Linked DNA regions of Bdellovibrio bacteriovorus str. Tiberius. The protein of the gene in region 1 interacts with the protein of each later gene in a pairwise test. Links are inferred from orthologs where the notes say so. Each region holds a gene or a part of one and is shown on either strand. Other genes may lie near its edges.

Region 1 (12,295 bases):
AACGGCACCAAGGGCCTATCAACTTGATCATCCAAGGAGGGATACATCATGCGAGTGGCAGTGTCGTCACTGGTTCTGACTTTATTTGTACTTGTCTCCACGACAGCCAACGCCGCTGCCGTCGACTACAGTTCGGCATTAAGCCAACTGAGTCTTTCGGAAATGCGCCAGGCTGCATTGGGAATTTGGAAACATGGAATGAATCCGAAGACCTATTGGACTGACCGTCTGGAAACTTTGTATCGCAGCGGGGGAAATCTTGAAAAGACCCTGCGCCCGCAGGCCAATCAGGCTTTCTTGCGCATGCTGCGGGACCTGCAAATTGGCAGTGTTGATCCGGTGAACGTCGGTCGCGATGTCAAATTGGTGCGACGGGATTTTTTAACGCCCAAGCAGTTTCAAATGATCGCTTTGGCAGCGGGAAATGATGCTCAGAGCTTTGTAAATCTGGTGGCTCCGCAAAACGCTCCTTATATAGGTGTGCAGGCGGCGATGCAGAAAATATATCCCCACTGTATTGATGGCACCTGGCAGGAAATTGTGCCGCTGACGACGCCGTTGCGTTTGTATTCGATTCATCCGGTGATTCGTCAGATCAAGAGCCGTCTGGCTTTGCTGGGCTATCCGATGAACAACCTCGATGATCGCTTCGACGGCGATCTGCTGAAGGCTGTGACAGATATTCAGTGGAACATGCGCATTCGTCCTGATGGCGAGATTTCGCCCAAGGGTAAAGTCTGGTCGTTCTTAAGTGTGTCGTGCATGGATCGTGTCCGTCAGATTCAGGTGGATCTGGAAAAAATGCGCTGGTTCCCGCAGTACTTCGAAAAAAAGTACATCTTCGTGAACTTGGCGATGTCGTATTTCATCATGATGGATGTGGCGACCGAATGGCCCCGGGTGATGAGCTTCCGCACGATCAATGGTCGTCCGGCGCGCAAGTCTCCAACGATGCGTGATGAGATCACCAATGTGATTATCAACCCTTACTGGGTGGTGCCACCTACGATCTTTTATGAAGATAAGGTCAATGACCTGAAAGATCTGACCAGTGAGCAGATTCGGGAATACTTTGATTCCCACCACTATGAGGCCTGGGTGGGTGGCTTCCGCCGCAAGGTGGATCCGACCACGATTGACTGGAAGGGGATCGCGGACGGGACGGTGGATCCGGATATTATCATCCGTCAGCTGCCGCATCTGGGAAATGCCCTGGGAGTGCTTAAGTTTGATCTGACCAACAGCTTTGCGATCTATCTGCATGACACGAATCAGCGGGAGCTGTTTGATACGCCGATGCGCCAGCTTAGTTCCGGATGTGTACGTTTGGAAAAGCCACTGGATCTGGCCGAATACCTTTTGGAGGACACTCCGTGGGACCGGCAGACGATCGCATCGATGATGGCGCGGCCGGGGGAAGTGGTGGCAAAGCCCACCGAGATTCCGGTGCCATCTTACAAGCGCTTGCCGGTGTATACGGCGTATTTAACGTCGATGATGAACTCGGACGAAGTGGTGCGGTTTGTAGATGATATCTATGGTCAGAACAATGCGGTTCTGCGGTATTTGGATGGACGTTTTTAAAGAAGCCCGTTTGGGGCGAAAAGAAGCAGGAAAACTTAACAACGATATATCACAATAGTGAAAGGGGTTCGAAATGTTACTGAGTAGAGTACTCTTGTTCGTTTTAGCAGGGGCGCAGTTCAGCTTTGCGGCACCCGAGGCGGGTAATAAGCCGGATCTTCCAAAACCACCGGCACCTCCGTCTCAGCCTGCACCTCCTCCAGGTGAGACTCAGTATGAGGGGGTGGGGCGTATTGATCAGGTAACACGTGAAAAAGGCGGGGATCTGTATCGTCTGGATCTGATCAAGACTTTGCCTTTGGTGCGTATCGAGGCGAAATCCAAGCTGGGTCGCATGAAAATCTATTCTGTGTCACTGGTGACGGACAAGAATGAAAAAGTTCCGGTGCGCCAGTTGATGGGAGTGAATGTCGATGAGCCGATGGCACCGATCAGTTCCGAGATCTTCCAGACCAAAACCGGCATCACGGCTATCGAGATCCTGACCGAGGCCATGGGCGGTGAGGCCGCTTTGGAAATCAAGGCGTTTTCCACCAAAGAAGCGCCACGATTGGCGTTGGGATCCCGCATTCCGGCGTTTTCCTGCAAGCGCAATCTTGATGCGCTCTTGAAAGACAAGCTGGATCCGGTGCAATTGTGGGTGGGACGCGCGGAAGCGGCAGCTCCGGGTTCTGTCCAGGAAAAATTCGCGGGCAATCAGTTGCGTGACCAGGTAAAGGACTTTATCGCGACCATGAACACCGGTGGCACATATACGTCGACGTCGTATATCCTGACGCTGATGAACTTCTTCGTGGATCAGTACAATGCGGTTCGTGGTGGTGGCGTGTCTGAACCTGCCTATAAGGGTCTTCTGACCGGAACCTACGACATGCTGATTGTTTCCATCCAAAATGAGTTGCCATGCAGAAAGTTCCCAAGTGCAGATCTGATCAAAATGGCGATGGATTTTGCGAAGAAGCACCAGTCCATGGCAGCAGATGCCCGCGGTCGTACACTGTTTGCGACAATGATGTCCAAAGTGCGTGACTATGCTCCGGATCAGTATCGCAAGGAATTGGCAGCGGCCAACATGACCTTCCGTGAAGCTGATGCTGAAGGTACCAAGTACTATAAAATGTACGTGGGCAGCAAAGACGGCGATTTCCTGAAAGACACCAACAAGAACATGAGCGCTTACGCGTTCATGATTGCCGAGCAGGCCTTGAAGGTGGAAGTTAAAATGATGGACATCGAGCAGAAGTATCAGCTGATCGTCGAGTATCAGGCGAAGTACAACTCGAACAACGAGTTCCCTCAGGCAGTGGCGATGCGCTATCTGAATATCCTGTCGGAAGAAACTTTTGGTCACCCAATGTTCTATTAAGAACTTGGGATGCGCTGAAAATAAAAAAGCCGGATCTTTCGGGATCTGGCTTTTTTATTTTGTGCAATCGGGATTAGTTGACGCGCTCAACTTCGCCCAGGGATTTGATACTGCGCACTCTAAGATAGTCACAGTCAAATTCGCCAGTCAGTTTAAGTCGCAGTTTGTGATCTTTTTCCGGAGAACGATAATTGGAGCGGTCAAACTTGATCACCAGTTCCGCAATGTACTCCTGATTGTAGGATCCCGGAGTCATGACCTCGTAGGAGGTTACTTCAATCCTGTCATTTTTACTCAGAACAAAGTTGAAGCGGTTGGAAGTGTCCACCACGTTGAAATAGGCTCTGGTGATCTGAGCCACGCGGGTTTCACACTGGACACCTTTGGAGTCTTTCAAAGCCCAGACATTTTGGGATACAAAAATCAGCCCCGCAATCAGCATCTTTTTTTTCATGGTGACTTCCTGCCTTTATAAAGCGCTTCTACCTCAGCAGCAGGGGAAACGGAATATGAGATTGCAGAAGCGAGGTCGCAGGCAGAAGCCACAGGCAGAATTTACAGGTTCGGAGACCAGCCTCCCCAGGATGGGCAGTAGCGGGCATGGTCCGAGGGGCCGCGCAGAACGCCCCAGCGGTATTCGCCGCGCTCGTTGGGGTTGTTGGAAATCCAGCCCGCGAACAGCCTGCGTTTGAATTCGGCCATGTCCATGGTCCGACTTGAAAGATAGTTCACAACACAGACCGAGTCCTCGGTGATGCTTTGCTGCGGCATCTGGCGGGTTTCACTGGAGGCACTTTGATTTATATAAGGAAAGATCTTGGTCAATTCGGCCTTCTGATCTGTTGTCAGATTTTGTCCATTGTTGCGCTGAAGGATTTCTTTGTAGGTTCTTCTTAGCAGCATCAGGTCGTCAAAGATGCGTTCGTCCCGGCTGGGAGAAGAATAAATATCAAAAGCCTCATAGGACATGCAAGACGGGTATTGGCGTTTGTAGGAAAGAGCTTCGTTAACATAGGACACCCGGTCTTTGAACCCCACACAGACGTTTTCAACCAGACGCAAGATCATCGAGGTGTCGTCCTCTTGCTGGGTGGCCAGGCGGGACTGCAGCGTTTTAGTCCACTTCGATAAAGAGATCTGGAACTGTTCAGTGCTGTATCCCGGGACCTTCCAAACCGGTCTGCTTAAGTATGAAGCCGGCCGCCAGTAGCGAAAGCCCGCGCCGCTGGAAGAACTGAAGTCCCCTTCAAAGACCCAGTTGGGATTGGGCCAGGACTTTCGTTCCTGCATGGTGAAGCCGGAGTGTGATCCCACGACGGAATTGTAAACCAGATAGGGGACTCCGATGGGCAGGATTTCTTTGATCGTCCAAGAGTGGTGGTTCACGGCAGTGGTGGCAAGGACCCCGCCTGCACGGATGGCTTTGCGGTTGATGGCCACCGGATAAGTGTCACCGGGAAGTGAACGGGTGCTGGTGGTTTCATGGATATAGTTCAGGAAGCTTCGCACGCGCTCGATTTCCCGTTGGCGGTCCCAGCGGCTCATTTTGTTTGAAATTCTTGCGCCTGAATAAGTGGGATCTTTGATAACGAAAGGCAGCCGGTTTTCATAGGCGAATATCAGGCGCATCGAATAAACGGCATCGGCGCAGTCGACGCGAAATCCGTAATAGGGATTTGATTGTCCGTTGGGCAGTAGTTGGCGTGAGAAAAAATATTTGTTCCATTCATTCTTGACCCAGGACGAGTATCGGGATTCCCAATCCTGAGACCACTGGTTGACGTCAGCCCACACGGCGGCTTGGGCTTTTGTGCCCATTATGATCGTCGCGATAAGTATCATCATTAGTTTCATGTTTCACTCCGTAGTTAATATGAAAACATGAACCCTTTGGTATGCGCAGGTCCTGTGCAGCAGATCAGTGGACTGCGGACTGTCAGATATTTTGACATTTCAATATGTCGTTCCTCCCATGAAATTCGGTCAACGCCACGTATAAGGCATCCCACTGTAGAGTCACTTGACGCTTTTCACTCTGAAAAAGGTAAAACACAACAGATCGCGAGGGGTTATGAACAGAGTGTAAAGACTGTGAACCCTCGACACCCTGACGGGGGCTGTGCGCGAAATAAGAAGGCGCAGAGGCTGGATTTTCTTTTGCAATGAGCCTTTTCGGGGATTTTGAGATCAAGGGGGATGGATGAAAGCGTTGTGGGTAACTCTGGCATCAGTATTTATCTGTTCAGCGGCAACGGCTACGGAACAAGAGGATATCACCAGAGCGCATCTGCCAAAGATTGATGCTGAAGTGGAATGGATCCTGGGGGACAAGACCCCAAAGCGTGCGACTGGAAACCAAGCCTGGTTTTACGGCAACAAATTCACTTTTGTCTATAACACGGGTTCTCCGGCGAATTCGGCGGATATTTCTGTGGGTTACTTTTTGTACCGCACTTATGACATGTACTGTGCGTTGAAAAAGCAAAAGGCATTCTGTCTGGGTTCGAAGCTGCATGTGACATTTTCGATGAAGGGCTCGGAAGCTGATGCCGGTCGCACGGTCTATGTGCGCACAGCCAAAGGCAGTTTTGCCAGCAATTACCTTCAAGAGGCGCGTCGTCGGTTCTTCGAACACTTGGAAGCCATCGGCGGCAATGTGCCGGATCGCAACCGTGTGTATGCTTTGTTGGATGCAGACAAAATCCTGCGTATTCGCACTGATATGGTTGTGACTTTCGATGACGCCGGAAATGGCAATACTGCATGGAAGAAATTCTTCTATTCCCGTGAAGTTCTGGCTCGCGCGGCGAAGGTGTTGGGGAATATCGTGGGATTTGATTTGAAATCCCGTTCGACTATTCGTTCAACTTCACTTTACAAGGACAAATCACAGTTGCCGCATCTGAAAAGAGCGCAAAGCGGTTCGGGTGGCAGCAAGATTCAGACGGTGGTGTCGGGTCCGGGTACGACAAGTTCTTCCGGATTGTCTTGGGTGGGCAAGAACTATCGTCCGCACTTTGCCATGCGCTCAAGGTACAACGACTGGTCCAGCACCGCTAAATATGCAACAGCTTCGGCTTACGACAACACTGCCAAGATCTACTTGCATGAGCTGGGACACAACATGGGACTGGATCATTGCGGTAAAAACCAGAAGACCCTTTGTACAGATAACTTCTTTAACTTGAATGACGGCCGCTCCACTTTGTTGAATTATCTGAAACAGGTTGGTGGTGTGAAGGTGACTTATGCGTTCTAAGCTGATGATTGTTGCAGGATTGGTTGTGGTGGGCTGGCTTTGGTGCAGCCCTTTGCAGACAGGGCAAGAACCCAAGGCTGCTGAGTCCACCAAATCCTTTGCCGCGGAATCTCAGGTTGAAGAGCCTGAAACCATGACGGAATTTGCAAGCTTTGCTTCTGAAAGCCGCCCGAGGCACGATCATAAACATGAGCCGGGTCACGATTGCGAAGAGTCCCGTCGCTTTGCCGCTGAAGCGGCGGCGGGTAATGATGAAGGTCCCATGAGCAGTGAAGAGATCCTGCAAAGAGAAATGGGCACTGACTGGAAAGAGCAATTTGCCGTGACGGAACAGGATTTTGTGGGAACTGACGGTGAGCCTCTGGATCGTGCCGCATTCTTGCGGGAACAAGATGAGCAGGCTCGGCAAAATGCGACTTTGCCCATGGATTCATTGGCAGCTAAGGCGGGCCGATAATCACTTAACTATTCGCGATCGCCGGGCCTGCTGATTGCCGTGCAGCTTTATCGCAAGCCCGTTAAATCGCGTGCCTGATCAGTTGCAGATAACTCTGAATTTCTCCCAATTTCTTATTTGAGTCGCATCGCTGTGGATAGTGTCAGTGATCCGGCCGCCACCACCCACGGCTGTTAAGTAGTGACCACTGATGGTCTGGATGGCATAAGCACCATAGCCCAGCGAAATCAGTTTGAACTTTTCCCAAGCCTGCAGTTGAGTCGCATCAGAGTGGATCACATCGGTGATGCGTCCGCCACCGCCAACGGCTGTCAGATAGTTGCCGGTCGCTGTTTTAATTCCATAGTTGATCACTGAGTTTCCGTCGCAGGAATCCACCAAAGTGAAGCGTTCCCACGAGCCCACCTTGGTGGCATCCGTGTGAATGACGTCAGTGAGCCGGCCTCCGCCGCCGACAGCGGTGACGTAGTTGCCAAGATAGGTTTTGATCACACACGAAATGGGCGCATTGCAGGCCTGAGCGGCAGGAGCGGCCATGCCCACAAATACAATCGCGGATAGAATAAATTTTATTTTCATTGGTTTCTCCTCGGGTCATCCATGACCTCTTCAGCCCTAGCTGATAGCAGGCGAGGGTGGGATTCAATATTTAGCTTGGGAAAATGTCGAGATAATGCTTCGGCTCGGTCGAGTCCTGTGTCAAAATGGAGGCCTATGATGCAAATTCAAAAACAACTGGTCGATCGTTTCTTTCGTTACCTGGCAGTCAGCTCACAAAGTGATGACAATGCTTTGGCGTTGCCAAGCACTCCGGGACAACAGAAGCTCGCAGAGTTGTTGGCGCAGGAACTGAAAGATCTGGGACTGCAGAATATCGTGGTCGATCAGAATGCCACGGTGACGGCCGTGAAGCCGGGCACGAAAAAAGGTGGCCCGCGCATCGGCTTCATCACCCATATCGACACGGTGGATGTGGGTTTGAGCCCTGATATTCATCCGCAGATTCTGAAATTCACGGGCGAAGATGTCTGCCTGAACAAAAAAGAAAATATCTATTTGAAAGTGTCCGAGCATCCCGAGATCAAACCTTATCAAGGGCAGGATATTATCTTTAGCGACGGCACCAGTGTGCTGGGGGCCGACAATAAAGCTGCTGTCAGCGTGGTAATGACCTTGCTGGCGAACCTGCGTGATGATCAACAGTATGGCGACATCGTTGTGGCCTTTGTACCCGACGAAGAAATCGGCCTGTTGGGTGCCAAAGCCATGGATCTGTCCCGCTTTGAAGTGGATTTTGCCTACACCATTGACTGTTGCGAACTGGGCGAAGTGGTGTATGAAAACTTCAATGCGGCAACCGCCGACATGACGTTCACCGGCGTGACCGCGCATCCGATGTCCGCCAAAGGTGTTTTGGTAAATCCGATTTTGATGGCCCAGGATTTTATGGCGCTGTTTGATCGGGCAGAGACGCCGGAAAACACCGCCGGCCGCGAGGGTTACATCTGGTTTAACGGCATGACCGCCACCCAGCAGGAAGCCAAGCTGACAGCTTCGATTCGGGACTTTGATGTGAACTCTTTTGCAAAACGAAAAGAGAAGCTGGCAAAGGCCACGGAATCGATTCAAGCCAAGTATCCAACCTCCCAGGTGCAGCTTAAGATCACCGACACCTACAGCAATATCAGCTCCGCGATCGGCGAAGATCGCCGCGCGATTGACCTGATTTTTGCGGGTCTTAAAGAGATCGGCGTCGAGCCCAAGGTCATTCCCATGCGTGGGGGCACGGATGGAGCAGCTCTTTCTGCCAAGGGAATTTTGACTCCGAATTTCTTCACCGGTGCTTTAAACTTTCACTCCAAATACGAGTTCCTGCCCATTCCGTCGTTTGTGAAGTCCTATGAACTGGCCGAGAAAATCTGCCTGCTGGCGGCTCGCTGAGCAGAAAAGAAGGATTCTTGGTTTTGATCTCAAGTTATTGATATTACTTATGTTTGTGATGCCCGCAATAAAGGCATCTGAGCTGGGCCTGGGCTCATCTGCGTGAGGGTAAAAGTTTTCTCCGCAGTCTGAAAGTCCAAAGAAGTACTTGAAAACAGGGGGTAAAACCCCTATAAAGGAACCTCACTTCAAGTGAGACCGTGGTTCCGTAGCTCAGCTGGATAGAGCATCTCCCTTCTAAGGAGAGGGTCGTACGTTCGAGTCGTACCGGAATCACCAATTTTTTTCGCCCGAACGTCAGACCTACTGATTATATTTCCCAAATAAAAACTTAGAAATTTCAGTAGCTTGCACGAACGCACCAATTCGTTCGGATATTAGGAAGAGTGGACCAGTCGATTGCCGTCCGAACTCTTCCCACAATATTATTCCGCAAACTAAGCACCCTATTTTATTGAAGACTTATTTTTTGTTATCCAAAGCTAGCGATGACGATAACTCTTCAAAAGCCGCAGTCTGCGCCAACAGTTCCGCAGCAACTTGTTTTGATGTCGCCACAGCATCCGCGCCTGCCATAAAACGTTTTGGCGGTATTGTTTGCCTAGCGATTTCTATCAAAGCATTGGCGAGCTTTTTAGGATCGCCACCTTGGGTGCCTGCCATACCACTCCACCCTGTTTCCATTTGTTCTCTTTTTTCTTTATAGGCCGCCTGAGGATTAGAACCAAAAGTCATGGATTTTTTAGACAGAAGATCCGTTCTAAAGAATCCAGGATTCACAATTGTCGTGTTGATTCCGAATTGCGCTACTTCAGATTGTAAAGACAACATCCAACCTTCCACCGCAAATTTTGATGCCGCGTAAGCTGATCCGAATTCTATTCCGACCAATCCGGCAGTCGAAGAGATCGTGATGATATGCCCAGATTTTTGTTTGCGCAAAACCGGAAGAACCGCGCGCGTAACATTGAGTGGTCCATAGAAGTTAGTATTCATCTGTCTTTCAATGTCGGCTTGAGAAAGATCTTCAAAATAACCAGCGTAGAAATTTCCGGCATTATTCACTAAGACATCAATTCTGCCGAAACGTGAAACCGCCTTTTCAACGGCTGCGTTTGCATCAGATTGCTTCGTAACATCCAATGCTACAACCAGCAGATTTTCAGATTTCCCCAATGCTTCCTCAACTTGTTTGATATCACGACCTGTCGCGACCACAGAATAACCTGCTGCGAGCGCCGCCTTACCAATATCGATTCCCATTCCGCGCCCAGCACCTGTAATGAACCAAACTTTTTTGTTGCTCATAAAAGTCTCCTGTTTGATTTATTATTTAATATTTTTACTAAAAAACTCGATGATTTTTGGCATCGTCTTCACGACATCTTTGTCATAAAGGCTCATATGAGTGCCGCCCTTAACTATGAACAGTTCCTTCGGACCTTTCGCCAATTTTACGCCTTGTTCGCTATGCCATTTTGATCCGGCTTCACTTCCTGCGATCATCAATAGAGGCTGAGTTAATAACGTTCCGATTCGATCAAATGCAGAGAAGGCGTAAATTTTATCAATGCTTGAGAAAAGTAATCTGTTCGTTGAGTTTGGATGCAACCAGCGATTTGACAATCTGTAATATTCGCTCGCTTCGATCATGTCTGGTTCTGTCACTTTATCAGTAGTGTCAGGAACGTAAGGGATCAACATCGCCTCAGAGCCATTGGCCTCTGCTGAGCGTTGCTTTGCCACCGCCTCTAGCGTCTTAATTTGTGTAGCTACTGATTCAGTATTGCGCCAACCCTGACGGAAGCCAGCTCCAATATCCACGGCGCTCACTGTTGCAACGGCTTTAATTCGGTGTTCTGTTATAGTGGCACCTACGGCGTACCCACCGCCGGCGCAAATTCCCAATGCTCCGATTTTATTTTGATCAACAAAAGACAAAGATGAAATGTAGTCGACGGCACTTCTTACGTCTTCGACTCTCGAAGTTGGATCTTCCAAACCTCTAGGTTGACCTTCACTTGCGCCCTGATAAGCAGCATCAAATGCCAGAGCCACGTAACCTTGTTGCGCCAATCTGTAAGCGTAAAGGCCAGCCGTTTGTTCTTTAATCCCGCCGCCAGGATGCACGACGACGATAGCCCTATACTTTTTTGATTCATCTAAATCCGACGGTAGGTAAAGCATTCCCGCTAATTTCAAATTTAACTTCTTGAACGTGACTGCCCTTGTCTTGACGCTTGTGTCTTCGCTTAAGGCCTTATTAAAGTCCGCCATGGTGACGATGATTGAAGAACTCGCAACAGCTTGCTTCTTACTCGAGGTACTTTGCGCCATACTTACAACGCTCAGTAAAGATGCGCCAAGCATAGTCAAAACCTTCGTTGTCTTATTTGTTTTCATAGAGATCTCCTTGTTTTTTACGTTTTCTTATAGCTTAAGGTTACGCTCAGTTGAGGTTTCCTAAAATAGCGTATATATTCATGTTACGTTAACTGGAGGTTAATCATGGATAGGAACCAACTAGACGGGCTTTTAGCTCTCAAACTGGTAGCGGAGAAACGAAATTTTACGGCTGCCGCGAAAGAACTAGGCGTTTCACCTCCGGCCATCAGTAAAATGATCAAACAGCTCGAGCAAAGACTAGGTACGACGCTCTTGACCCGAACTGCAAGAAGCACCAGTCCGACAGAAGCTGGAGAAGCTTTTTTGAGCCAGGCGGCTCCCGCTCTGGAACATATTTTGACCGCTATGAAAGAAGTGGGAAGCCTTGGAGGCAAACCGACAGGAAAATTGAGACTAAACGTTCCTACTATGATCTATCCGAATTATCTGAAAAAGATTATTGCCTCTTTTACCAAAAAATACCCGGATGTCTCTGTCGAAGTCTGTCTAGAGAACGCCGCTACTGATATTTTTGCGCGTGGCTTCGACGCTGGCATTAGGGTTTCGGATATACTTGCGAAAGACCTCGTCGCCATCAAATTGTTTGGGCCCATCCGCTTTGTTGTTGTGGGATCACCCAAATATCTCGATAAAATGGGACGACCCAAACATCCCAAAGAACTGTTATCTCATAACTGTATTCGCGTGGGCGTGGGTGAACGGATATATGGGAACTGGGAATTTGAAAGCCGAGGGAAGGCATTGCGAGTGGAAGTGAAAGGCTCCCTCATCATGAATGATTCCATTCTTGCTTTGGATGCAGCGATTGACGGAACAGGCCTCCTATATATCACTGAGGATGCCGTGAGCGACAAACTTAATTCTGGCAAGTTGGAAGTTGTACTAAATCAATTTGCACCAACAAGCTCAGGGTATTACCTCTATTTTCCTCAACGTTCGCAGGTTCATCCAAAACTAAGAGTTTTTATTGAACATCTGAAGAGTTTTCCAATCGAGTAAGCCTCTTCTTCACATGCCGAGTATTGTTATTCTCCAAAAAATTCGGCGATCCCCATGTTTCGGTGCGCGATTCGTAAATGATACGCGCTTGAGCTTTCCAAATAGCTCGCTGAATAGAATCAATGTTGTGAACACCAGCAAGCGCAGTGATAACACTCGCACTCCAAAAAATCAGATTACCTAAATTCATACTTTCCTCCTTTTGAAATTTTCAGATGGCCTTCTTCAAATCGAGTCACAATGTTTTGCAAAGCAGCCCAACTCCATGACTTGCCTTTCCGCG
Region 2 (11,398 bases), 2.0 Mb from region 1 along the record:
CCTATGGTGTTAAAGTTCGCATCACGAAAGTGGGCGAAGGTAAAACCAAAGCCAAAGCCGGTGATGAAGTCTGGGTTTATTTCTCTCAGAAAGATCCTTGGCTGGCCTTTAAAGACAAAGACGGTTCTGAGGTACAAGATCCTGAAGTGGCACTGACTTCCCGAGCGATCCGTGACGGTGAAGGCCTGCCTGTGGAAGGAACCGAGGCCCGCCCTACACTTCCGACCAAAGAAAGCGTCAAAGCCAATCAAATGCCGGACGTCGATCCAAATCTGGCGAAGAACAAGGATCCTCGTCAAACCGAGGGTGGCTTTATCACGACTTGTAAAGACTGCTCGACAACCAAGCCCAGCGAAACTGTTCAGCGCAATCTGCAGAACCTGGAGAACGTCAGTAAAGAAGTCAGCCGCTCTTCAAGTGCATCAATTCCCAAGAATGCGGCTGCCGGGAAGTGGTCCAATGATCCGATGATCATGGGCTATTCTGAAGGCAAAGAAGTCAAAGACACTATCCGCTATGGATTGAGAAACAAACGCTCCCGCTCGACAAGCTACTGTTACCGCTATGTCAAACGCGCCCTGATGGGTGGTGACATGATTGATCGCTATCCTCCAGGGGGACATGCCCGCGATGCGGTTCGTGATCTGAAAGCCCAGGGCATGATCAATCTGATGGACAATCCGAAGTACCGCGACATGATCAAAAGTCCTGCGGATGTTCCAAAAGGCGCTGTGATCGTCTATCATAATGGCACGAAGGAATCCGGTGACGTTCAGATCAAAACGGACTGGGGTGACAACGGTGGTTTTGTCAGCGATTTCTATTCAAACAATTCATTCTTAAGTTCCCCGAAAGCGCGTCGATACGCGAAACAGGGAAAACCGTACAGAATGATCGGCGTGATGATCAAACCGTAAGAAGGAGAGCACAATGAGAAAATTAGCACTTATTGCCATCGTTTGTTCCTTCTGCGCAGCCCCTGCTTTGGCGGCTGATGCGGTGTCTGCTGATGTGTCAAAACTGCAGGCTTTGAAACTTGAAACCGTCAAAACAGCGGATGAAGACACCAAGCTGACTGAAGCTGACATGAAAGCTCAGGATGAAGTGTTTGAAGCCCTGGAAGGTGCGGTGCAATCCGCTGTCAAAAAATCCACGCCGGAACTGGATGCCGAAATCCTGCGTGTGACTGTGGAAATGCTGAAAAAAGATCCGACTCAGTTCGCAGGCGAAATCGTCCTGCCACTGTATGAGAAAAATAAAAAAAGCTTCCTCGAATCACTGAAGAAGCTTTCCCCGTCTGACGCCAAACTGGTCGAAGACGCTGTCAAAGCAGCCGCGCGCCAAAAGCGCTACGGCAACGGCTAAATCCTAAACGGAAGCAATCTCGCTGAAGGATTTTGCTTCCAAAGAAGCCCCACCCACCAGGAAACCATTCACGTGCGGTTGTTTGATCAACCCAGCGGCATTGTCCGGTTTCACGCTGCCACCATAAAGGATCGGCGCAGTTTCAAAACCCAGAGCTTTCAGAATATTGAAAACATCAGTGTGCGTTTCAGCCACTTGTTCCGGTGTTGCCACTTTCCCCGTCCCGATCGCCCAAACCGGCTCGTAAGCAACGACCACAGGCTTGGATTTGTCGGCTTTTGCCAGCCCCAGATTCAGCTGGGTTTCAAGCACACGGAAAGTCTTTGCAGACTCACGCTCTTGCAGGGTTTCGCCAATGCACAACATCGGCGTCAGACCCAAACCTTGAACGAAAGCCACTTTGTCTGCCACCAAGGCGTCGCCTTCGCCGAAGATCGCACGGCGTTCGCTATGGCCGATCAGAACATAGCTGCCGCCCAGTTCTTTAACGACCTGAGCAGAGTTTTCCCCTGTGAAAGCACCTTGTGCCTGGAAATAACAGTTCTGCGCACCAAACTTGATGGCAGAACCTTTCAAAGATTCACTGGCAGCTTCCAAAGAAATCGCCGAAGGGAAAAAGACCACTTCGCCGGTTGCCTTCCCCACCAGCTCTTTGAACTGGCCAAAAAACTCTCGAGTTTCCTTTGGGGATTTAAAAAGCTTCCAGTTAGCAGCAAAAATCTTTTTCATAACGTCCATCCTTATGCGCGGATGCGGGTTCTAAGAATTTCCAAACCTGGAAGCTTATCGCCCTGAAGATATTCCAGGGACGCGCCACCACCTGTGGAAATGTGGGTCATTTTACCTGCAAAGCCGGAAGCTTCCGCTGCCGCTGCAGAATCACCACCACCCACGATTTTAACTGCATCGCTTTCAGCAATAGCCGCAGCTACGCCGAAAGTGCCTTTAGCGAAGGCCGGATTTTCAAAGATGCCCATAGGGCCGTTCCAGAAAATAGTTCCCGCTTCACGCAAAGCTGCAGAGAAGTTCTTGATGGTCTTAGGACCGATGTCCACACCCAGTTCGTCTTCTGCGATCGCCACATCATTGGTCACATGCGCGTGCGCTGTGTCCGTGATGCCTTTGGTTGCCACATGATCCACCGGCAACAAAATGGTTTTATTGCGGGCTTCAATACGCTCGATCATTTCTTTCGCGTATTTCAATTTGTCATTTTCAACCAAAGATTTACCAACTGGCAGACCTTGAGCTTTCAGGAAAGTGTACGCCATCGCGCCACCCACGATGAAACCGTCAACAACGTCCATCAGGCGTTCGATAACCGCGATCTTGTCAGAAACCTTTGCTCCACCCATCACCGCGATGTACGGGCGTTTTGGATTTTGCAGCAAGGAATCCAGCATCGTGATTTCTTTTTCAATCAGGAAGCCAATGCCTTTGTCCTTCATCACTGAAGGCAAAGCATGAATGGTCGCGTGAGCGCGGTGAGAAGCCCCGAAAGCGTCATTGATATAAATGTCGCTGTAGTTGGCGATCTTTTGCGCGAACTCGATGGAGTCCTTCGTCTCCCCTTCTTCAAAACGCACGTTTTCAAGAAGGATCAACTGATTTGGTTTCAGGGAAGGCAACAGGTGTTTTGGAGCGTCAGAGTCCGGTTCTTCCACCAGAATCACTTCGGCATTCAAAAGATCCTGCAGGCGTTTTGCCACAGGCTCCAAAGAAAACTCTGTGTCGTCTTTGGTTTTTGGACGGCCCAGGTGGGAAGCCATAACCAGCTTCGCACCTTGTTCCATGCAATACTTGATTGTCGGCAAAGAAGCCGTGATGCGGTTTTCATCCGTGATCTTGCCGTTCTCCATTGGAACGTTCAAATCCAAGCGCAGGAAAACAACTTTCCCTGCCAACTCGAAGTCACGAACTGTCTTGATGCCTTTAAGACCGTTAGCCATGAATTAAAGACCTTTCTTCTGCATGTGCAAAGCAACGTCAACCATGCGGTTGGAGAAGCCAGTTTCATTGTCGTACCAGGAAAGAACTTTCACCATGCGCGGGCCCACAACCATGGTTGTAGCCAGATCGACGATGGAAGAGTGTTTGTTGCCGTTGAAGTCAACGCTGACCAGTTCTTTGTGCTCTACCGCCAGAACACCTTTCATCGCGCCTTCAGAAGCTTTGATCAAAGCTTCGTTCACGGATTCACGGGTCACGTCTTTTTTCGCAGTGAATGTAAAATCCACCAAAGAAACGTTCGGAGTCGGAACACGCACGGAGATACCGTCGATCAGACCTTTCAACTCTGGCAGCACCAGGCCCACGTTTTTCGCAGCACCCGTTGTTGTCGGGATCATGCTGACAGCCGCTGCACGGGCACGGCGCAAATCGCTGTGAGGAGCGTCCAGGATCTTCTGGTCATTCGTGTAAGAGTGAACTGTCATCATGGTACCGTGTTCAATACCGAATGTGTCGTTCAGAACCTTCGCCAAAGGCGCCAGACAGTTTGTCGTGCAGGACGCGTTGGAAACAACAACGTGCTTGGATGGATCGTAGGATTCGTGGTTGATACCGTACACCATAGTGATGTCAGCGCCTTTTTCAGCAGGGCCGGAAACCAGAACGCGTTTTGCACCAGCAGAGATGTGCTGCATGAAATCTTCGCGTTTTTTGAATGCGCCTGTGCACTCAAGAACGATGTCCACGCCCAGGTCCTTCCAAGGAACTTCGGCTGGATTGCGAGTTTTGGAAACTGCGATTTTTTTACCGTTTACGATCAGGTTGTGACCTTCGGTGGAAACATCAGCGTTGAACACGCCGTGGGCAGAGTCGTATTTCAGCAAGTGAGCATCACCTTCGATGCTGTCCAGAGAATTGATTCCGACGATATCGAATTTTTCAAAACCCGCGCGGAAAAGAACACGACCAATACGACCAAAACCGTTGATACCAACACGCAACTTAGACATGAGTGAGCTCCTTGTTTTAAACCCACTCAATATCGACTTTTGGAGACTAAAAAGCCAGTCTAGACACTGTTAGTCATAGACTGGCTTTTAGTGAAAATTACTTAAAATTTCCGCATCTGTACCGCTTTTGGCGGCACTGATGTTTTTTAGTAACGGCTGACTGTCAGGGAAGGACGGTCTTCGCTGGAAATCGCCTTCACAAGTACGTCGGCAACGCCACCCATGGACTCAGCACGGATGTCGATAACTTGAACACGCTCACGCAGGTTCAGGTTCTCGGAAATCGCTGTATCACCCGCGTAAACTGTACCCGTGTTGGTCAGCTCACGAACCTGGATGCGACGGTTGGATTCAGTATACACAGTCGTATCGTGGATTTTAACACCCGCAGCCAAGCCACGGATCTCGATGCGATCCAAAGCGATTGGATAGCGCAGGGTCACACGGAACCACTCACCACCAGTGCGGCGGGTGATCTGGCTGATCTGAGCTGTGCCTTCATAACCATGACCATACTGACCGCCCGGCGCTGGAGGAGGAGTTGGGCGAGTCGGAGCCGGAGTAGGACGGATTGGTTCGTTATTGTGACGACCACCGCCACCACCGTTGCCACGGCCGTTGAAGCGAACTTCAGTCTCTTTTACTTCATACCAGGAACCATCACGGCGAGAGCACGCATATCCACGGGTTTCTTCGGTGCGGTCACGCATGTAGATGATGGAAGTGTATTCACGGCAGTATTCGCCCGTGCGGTTGTTGTAACCTTCACGAGTGGAAGTGAAGCTTCCGCGAGCACCGGTGCGGGAACCATAAGAACGGCCATCCCAGTCGCGGCGGCTGCCGATATTGTCCTGCAAAGAACGTCTTTGCGCTTCTGCCAGAGCCTGACGATCAGCTTCATCCAAGTCCTTGCCGACTTTAGAGCCAATCAATGTTCCAGCCACAGCTCCGATGATGATAGCTGCTTTGTTGCCGTTCCCTTTACCAATTTGCGTACCGATACCGCCACCGATGATACCACCAATGATACCGCCGATAACTTCTTTGTTCGCAAACGCAGGGCTTGTATATTGTACAAGGGAAGCGACAATTACTGATCCTAGAACGAGGTTCTTTTTCATAAAGTCTCCTTAAAAGACTGATTAGTGAATCCGTTGACCCTATATCCAAACTTTGTGCCAAGAAAACCAGTGTCAAAAGGGAACCGAAATTCCCTTAACACACCTTTATTTTGAGCTGATGTCCCGCATAGCTTCGTAGTGGTTGTAAATAACACTGCCGTAAGAGAAGCGGTTCTTACGTGAATCGAACTGCTTCACCAGTTCAATGCGCTCCAAAGGACGCATACCAGGCAAAGAGGCTCTCAAGCTGGCTTGTGCAACCAAAGAGGCTTTTTGCACCAGCTCCTGGTAAGAATTATAAGCCACAGAACCGTAAGAATACGACACACCCTTCGCAAAGAAGGCTTCCAGATCCGTATTCATATCAACATACGTTCTTCTGTTCTGATAAGCTTCTTTCTCAAAGAAACCCGGCGCTTCAGAGTACAGCTTTTTTGAAAGACCCATGTAGGCGTTGTAAGCAACAGATCCATAAGACTGCTGATTCATCTTTCTGGACATCTCGTCAGCTTTCGCCAGCAGCTCTTGAGTGGAACGAAGGTCACAGGCCATTGTCACCTCAAGACCTTTTTCCATCGCATTAAACATTGCCGTGCCCACTGCAGAATACGCATTGTACTGAGTGGAACCATAAGAAGACTGATTCATCTTCTTGAAGTACAAAGCACCCAAAATCTCCAGTTTTTCAAGAGCGGTTTCTTTACCTTCGCGGCTGTTGGCAACTTCGATCATCTTCGCTGCGGTGGCTTGCAGTTCACGTTCAGCCATGTTGTAAACCGGACTGCCGTAGCTTGCAGAGTTTTTCGTGCGGCTGTAAGTTTCCATGTCTGCATCAAGCTGTGCCAGCAATTGAGTCACGTCAGCACGACGAGCGCAGACATTGTTACCACCACCGTGGCCGCCACCATTGCCTGGACGATCAGGGCGCTCAGGACGGTTTGGGCGATCCGGGCGCTGAGGTCTTTCCGGCTGCAGATTGCCCAGAACCAGCTGAGGACGCTCGTCTGTAGACAGCGCCGTCACGCGAACATCTGCATAACCACCATAGGATTCAGCCAGGATGTCGATAGCGACGATGCGGGAACGCAGGTTCAGGTTTTCAGAAACCGCGCGGGAACCCACACCAAACACCGCTGTATTGCGGAATTCACGGATGGAAACACGCTGGCCGTCTTCAGTGATCACGCTGGCATCGTGAATTTTCAAACGCATTGCCAAAGCCGCCACTTCAATGCGCTCCAAAGAAACCGCACGGCGCAGGCTGATGCGATAGTACTCTCCGCCTGATTTACGACTGATACCCTGGATTTCCAAAGTGCCTTCCTGAAGATACTGACCCGGAGGTGGTGGTGGCATCGGAGCTTCAGGGTAACGACCCGGGCGGTTGTCATTGTATTGTGCCATCGCAGGGCTTGTCGCCTGCATCACTGCTGCCGCAGCCAACATTCCAAGAACCAGTTTCTTTTTCATAACATTCTCCAGATTTACAGGTATTTAAACTTCAAAACCCTAATTTCTAATCTCTATTTACCACTCGGCTTTATCTTGAAAGCTTGGATATATCAGTAAAGCTCATCTCACTGTATCCATCGTACTTCACCAACGCATAACCATTGGTATAGACCGCACGCACAGTTCCTGGATGCTGACCATTCAGGATCACGCGGTTGCCTGTGCAGATATTTTTCTTACAATCAGTCTGAAGCCCCAGACGTTTCACATCGATGAAGCTCAGATCAGAGTAACCATCAAAGCGGACAGAAGCGGTGCCATCAGCAAAAGTCTCACGAACTGTTCCGATGAAGTGACCAGAACCATTATAGAAAAGAACACGTGTGCCATTGCTGAGGCCTTGCACAGAAGACGTCGCCTTCACCAGACGAGATGTGTGGATATAGCTGACCTCGCTGTATCCATCAAAGCGGACCTTGGCGGAACCATCTGTGTAGATTTCTTTCACCTGGCCACCAAAAACGCCACTGCCGTTGTTGTACATCACACGGTCATCGACACAGATATTTTTACCGCAAGCCTGATTTTTCATCAGCTTCTTCTGATCGATGAAGCTCAACTCGCTGTAACCGTCAAACTTGATGGAAACTGTGCCATTCACGAAGGCCTCACGGATAGTGCCTGCATAATAGTTGCTGCCGTTGTTGTAGATGATTCTTTCACCCGCACACACAGCACCCACACATTGAACAGACTTTTGCAGGTCTTGACCTTTCAGATAAGAAGGCTCACTGTAACCCGGGAACTTGACCTGTCTGACACCATTGCTAAAGACCAGACTGATCACGCCCACATACTGGTTGCCGTTATCAAACAAAACGCGGTCGCCCACACAGTGAGTGCCCTGGCAGTTCACGGAACGAGCCAGATCCTTCACATCCAGAATTGAATCCTGGCTGTAACCCGGGAAGCTGACACGGGCTTTACCGTTCATGAAGATCTCTTTCACCGTGCCGACATAGTTATTGCCGTTGTTGAACAGAACCTTGTCAGCCACACGAACAGTCGCGGATTCTTCAGCACGGCCCGGAGCTGGAGGAGCTGTTGGAGCTACCGGTGTAGCGACTGCCGGAGCCTGCGCCGTCATGCGCGGCACACCCAGATCAGAAACCGCTCTCACGGACAATTCGCTGATACCACCATAGGATTCAGCGCGGATTTCAATCGCCGCCACTTTCTGATTCAAATTCAAGTTGCCGGAGGACGCGGTCCCACCGATATCCAAAACAGCCGCGTTTCTAAGCTCACGAACGTCGGAACGCTGACCATTGGCCAGAATCAAAGTCACTTCGTGAATTTTCACGCGGGCGTTGCGGGCTTTGATTTCCATATTTTGCAAAGTCAAAGCCTCAGCCAAAGTGATCTTACGGATCTCACCGTCGGTTTTGCGGGACACCTCGCGCACCTGAACTTCGCCCGTGTACTGGCGCTGCACTGTTTGAGTATCAGACCCTGCCTCAGGTGGAGGTGGCGGGAACGCCGTGCCCGTGCCGGCATCATCAAAGCCTGGCAGGTCTGAAATAATATCCGCCTGGGCATTTTGCATCATCGCAAGTGTCGCAAGCACAGTGGCAATCAACCGACGTTTCATAAAGACTCCATACTGTTTTGGTTCCGCAGGCAGTAATCCAAGGTTCGTGCCGCCTGCGGAGGGACTCAAACACAGATAAATTTGTTTTAAAGCTGGTCAACTGTCTCATTCCTGGACAGCGGGCGCCCAAGGGCGCCTTGGACTATCTGGCGCGGGACAAAACCGTATGAGGGCGCACGTACACCTTGCCGTCGTCGTCATCACGAACCGAGATCATGCCGCCGGAATAGGCCCCTTCCACACGGCCTGCATAATAACGGCCATTGCTCAGAGTGGACAGAACACGGTCGCCACGGCAGAAGCCGTTGGCACATTTGACTTCTTTAAACACTACGTTCTGCTGACGAGCATAAGATTTACCGTCGTCGTCATCGCGCACATAAATAAGGCCATTGGAGTAAACCCCTGTCACTGTGCCGAAGTAGTACTTGTCAGTGGATTTGGACATCACACGGTCTTTAATACAAAGACCTGAACTGTGACACTGTACGGATTTAAAGAGGTTCTGGCTTACGCGGAGGTAAACCTTGCTATCATCGTCATCACGAACAGCGAACATACCATTGGAATAGATCTCTTCAATTTTACCGCCGTAGTACTTGGAACCGTCATTCGAGCGGGAAAGAACACGGTCTTTCACACAAAGGGACTCGAGGCAGTTCAATTTGCGGTGGATGACCTTGATATCGCGGAAGTATTCCTTGCCGTCATCTTCATCACGCATTTTCACCATATTATTGGAATATATAGCCATGACTTTACCCATGTAGTTTTTAGACTGAGTCCCCACAGGGTACGCCATGACGTTTTCACCTTCGCACAAACCATTGGATGCACAGGAAATACGTTTGCCTACAGTGGAAATATCGCGAACGTATGTTTTGCCATCGTCATTGTCGCGAACCAGAACCTTGCCGTTCTGATAAACCTCAACCACACGGCCATCATAGTATTTGCCCTGAGAAGAAACCGACACCACAACATCACCGGAACTCAAACGCGTGTCGACCGGACGGCTTGGTTGCGACGGCTGCGTCGGACGATTGGGCTGTGAAGGTGTTGTCGGCGGCGCCACAATCACAGGTCTTTGCACAGACAGGCGAGGAACCGCTCTGTCCCCCACGGCTTTCAGGGAAATCGTCGCCGCATTGGAATAGGACTCCATACGCAGCTCAATCGTGCGGATGTCTTCATTCAGATTCAGGTTTTCAGAGGTCAACACGGTGCCCGATTCAAGCACGTTGCTGTTATGGAATTCACGAATCATATAGCGCTGACCGCTGACGGTCATCACCGTGGCTTCATGGATCTTCAGGCGGCTGGACTGAACTTTCAGCTCCAGATATTTCAAAACAGTGGGTTGAACCAGATTAAAACGATAGGCTTCACCACCGGATTTGCGGCTGATCTGATCCAGGTTCGCCACATCCGTATATTGACGGGTCACGCCCTGATCAGGCATCGGCGGAGGAGGCGGACGGAACGTCTGGCCTTGAGAGCCACCATCGTCAAAGCCCGGCAGGTCCGAAATAATCTCAGCGTGGGCTGAGGCCTGAATCAAAGTCACGGCGGCAAGCAAACCCGCCACCCATTGTGTGTTCTTCATAAAGACGCTCCTGTTTTTAATAGACAGTGCGATTATTCCAAAGTTCGTGCCTCCACAATGGTTCCTAAATAAGCTCTAATTTTGAGCTGGGCATTTTTTACTGACTCAGAATTAGACAGCAGGTCCTTTTTCGGCGCGTTCCCAAGTCCTCACGGTAACTGTGTTTTTGCAGGTTTCAGAAAGAAAACGGGTGACCCCGCAAAGCGTGCGATAGCAATTGATGATCACATCAAGGAGTCATCCCATGAATGCATTTAAAAGCCCCTCCCCGGCCTTAAAAACCCTGGTCGCAGCCCTGACAGCGACCCTTCTTGCCCTGACCGCCTGCAGCCCCCGTTCATTCGGGCCCGCTGCGGAAGAGCCTTCCGACACGTCCCAAACAGGTATTATTAACGGGGACCCGATTCGGGAACGCGGTACCCAAGCCGCCCGCAGCGTGGTCTTGATTGAAATGATCAACAGACACAATCAGGTTCTGGCATTTTGCACCGGCACCCTGATCGCACCACAGACGGTGCTTTCAGCCGGGCATTGTTTCGACGACAGCATCAAAGGCATGACTGGATTCAATATTGTGTTCACGAACAACTATGAGATCTTCGGCCGCAAGATGCTGGTGCGTGAAACCACCCGCCGGGGACTGGCGTATAAACACCACCCGAAATTTAATTCCACCAAACTTTATGATCATGACATCGCCATCGCGACCTTCGATGGCGGCATTCCGGAAGGTTATTCCACGGTCAGTATCGACACCGAATCCAATAGAGATTATTCCGGCCGAAGTGTTTATGTGTATGGCTTTGGACGCTCTAAGGATTACACCGGCAAACCGAACGAAGACCTCTTTGCGTACCTGGGGCAGCTGCATCGTGGAGTTATGCGGATCGATTCCCAATTCAACCGCTACAATGACCGTTATTGGCTGAACTCAAAAGTGCCGGTATTCATCTGTCAGGGGGATTCCGGTGGACCGCAGTTTTCACATGAAAATGGTGTGCTGAAAGTGATCGGAGTCAATTCCGCGGTCTATGGCAAACGCCTGCCAAACGGACAAGTCAGCTGTGCTGGCATTGCCCAGGCGACCAAGGTGGCCCCGTTCGCGCCATGGATCAAAACCACGCGCGCCCAGTTGCTGCAAACTACCACTGAATTTTCGGGAACATTTTCAGAGCATTGATACGCGTCTGCTCACACAGTTGTTCAAGGCTGATCCCTTTCAGGTCAGCCACGAACTTCGCCG

Evidence for each region.
Region 2: the proteins of pepT (region 1) and tpiA interact in binary tests that used the Escherichia coli proteins (3 or more experiments, as listed by UniProt). The link is inferred for Bdellovibrio bacteriovorus str. Tiberius from one-to-one orthologs.

What each region holds. Positions count from the first base shown.
Region 1 is NC_019567.1:2,992,946-3,005,240, reverse strand. What follows is about bases 6,578-9,493. They hold pepT (peptidase T), read left to right. Parts: upstream 6,578-7,380; coding sequence 7,381-8,607; downstream 8,608-9,493. Other genes in these bases: BDT_RS14240 (SDR family oxidoreductase), read right to left, coding at 9,070-9,493; BDT_RS14255 (fascin domain-containing protein), read right to left, coding at 6,745-7,245; BDT_RS14260 (hypothetical protein), read left to right, coding at 6,578-6,666. In the rest of the region: BDT_RS14285 (L,D-transpeptidase family protein), read left to right, coding at 49-1,584; BDT_RS14280 (beta-sandwich domain-containing protein), read left to right, coding at 1,658-2,950; BDT_RS14275 (hypothetical protein), read right to left, coding at 3,024-3,404; BDT_RS14270 (hypothetical protein), read right to left, coding at 3,506-4,804; BDT_RS14265 (zinc-dependent metalloprotease family protein), read left to right, coding at 5,151-6,209; more of BDT_RS14260, read left to right, coding at 6,199-6,577; more of BDT_RS14240, read right to left, coding at 9,494-9,915; BDT_RS14235 (alpha/beta hydrolase), read right to left, coding at 9,937-11,010; BDT_RS14230 (LysR substrate-binding domain-containing protein), read left to right, coding at 11,116-12,012; BDT_RS19225 (hypothetical protein), read right to left, coding at 11,978-12,202; BDT_RS14225 (recombinase family protein), read right to left, coding at 12,189-12,295. UniProt on the Escherichia coli protein: Cleaves the N-terminal amino acid of tripeptides.
Region 2 is NC_019567.1:998,216-1,009,613, reverse strand. The notes cover bases 232-3,104. They hold tpiA (triose-phosphate isomerase), read right to left. Parts: upstream 2,095-3,104; coding sequence 1,369-2,094; downstream 232-1,368. Other genes in these bases: BDT_RS04920 (phosphoglycerate kinase), read right to left, coding at 2,106-3,104; BDT_RS04930 (hypothetical protein), read left to right, coding at 931-1,365; BDT_RS04935 (hypothetical protein), read left to right, coding at 232-917. Also shown: more of BDT_RS04935, read left to right, coding at 1-231; more of BDT_RS04920, read right to left, coding at 3,105-3,314; gap (type I glyceraldehyde-3-phosphate dehydrogenase), read right to left, coding at 3,318-4,325; BDT_RS04910 (beta-sandwich domain-containing protein), read right to left, coding at 4,472-5,446; BDT_RS04905 (beta-sandwich domain-containing protein), read right to left, coding at 5,552-6,916; BDT_RS04900 (beta-sandwich domain-containing protein), read right to left, coding at 6,987-8,549; BDT_RS04895 (beta-sandwich domain-containing protein), read right to left, coding at 8,692-10,155; BDT_RS04890 (S1 family peptidase), read left to right, coding at 10,400-11,335; BDT_RS04885 (TatD family hydrolase), read right to left, coding at 11,298-11,398. UniProt on the Escherichia coli protein: Involved in the gluconeogenesis. Catalyzes stereospecifically the conversion of dihydroxyacetone phosphate (DHAP) to D-glyceraldehyde-3-phosphate (G3P).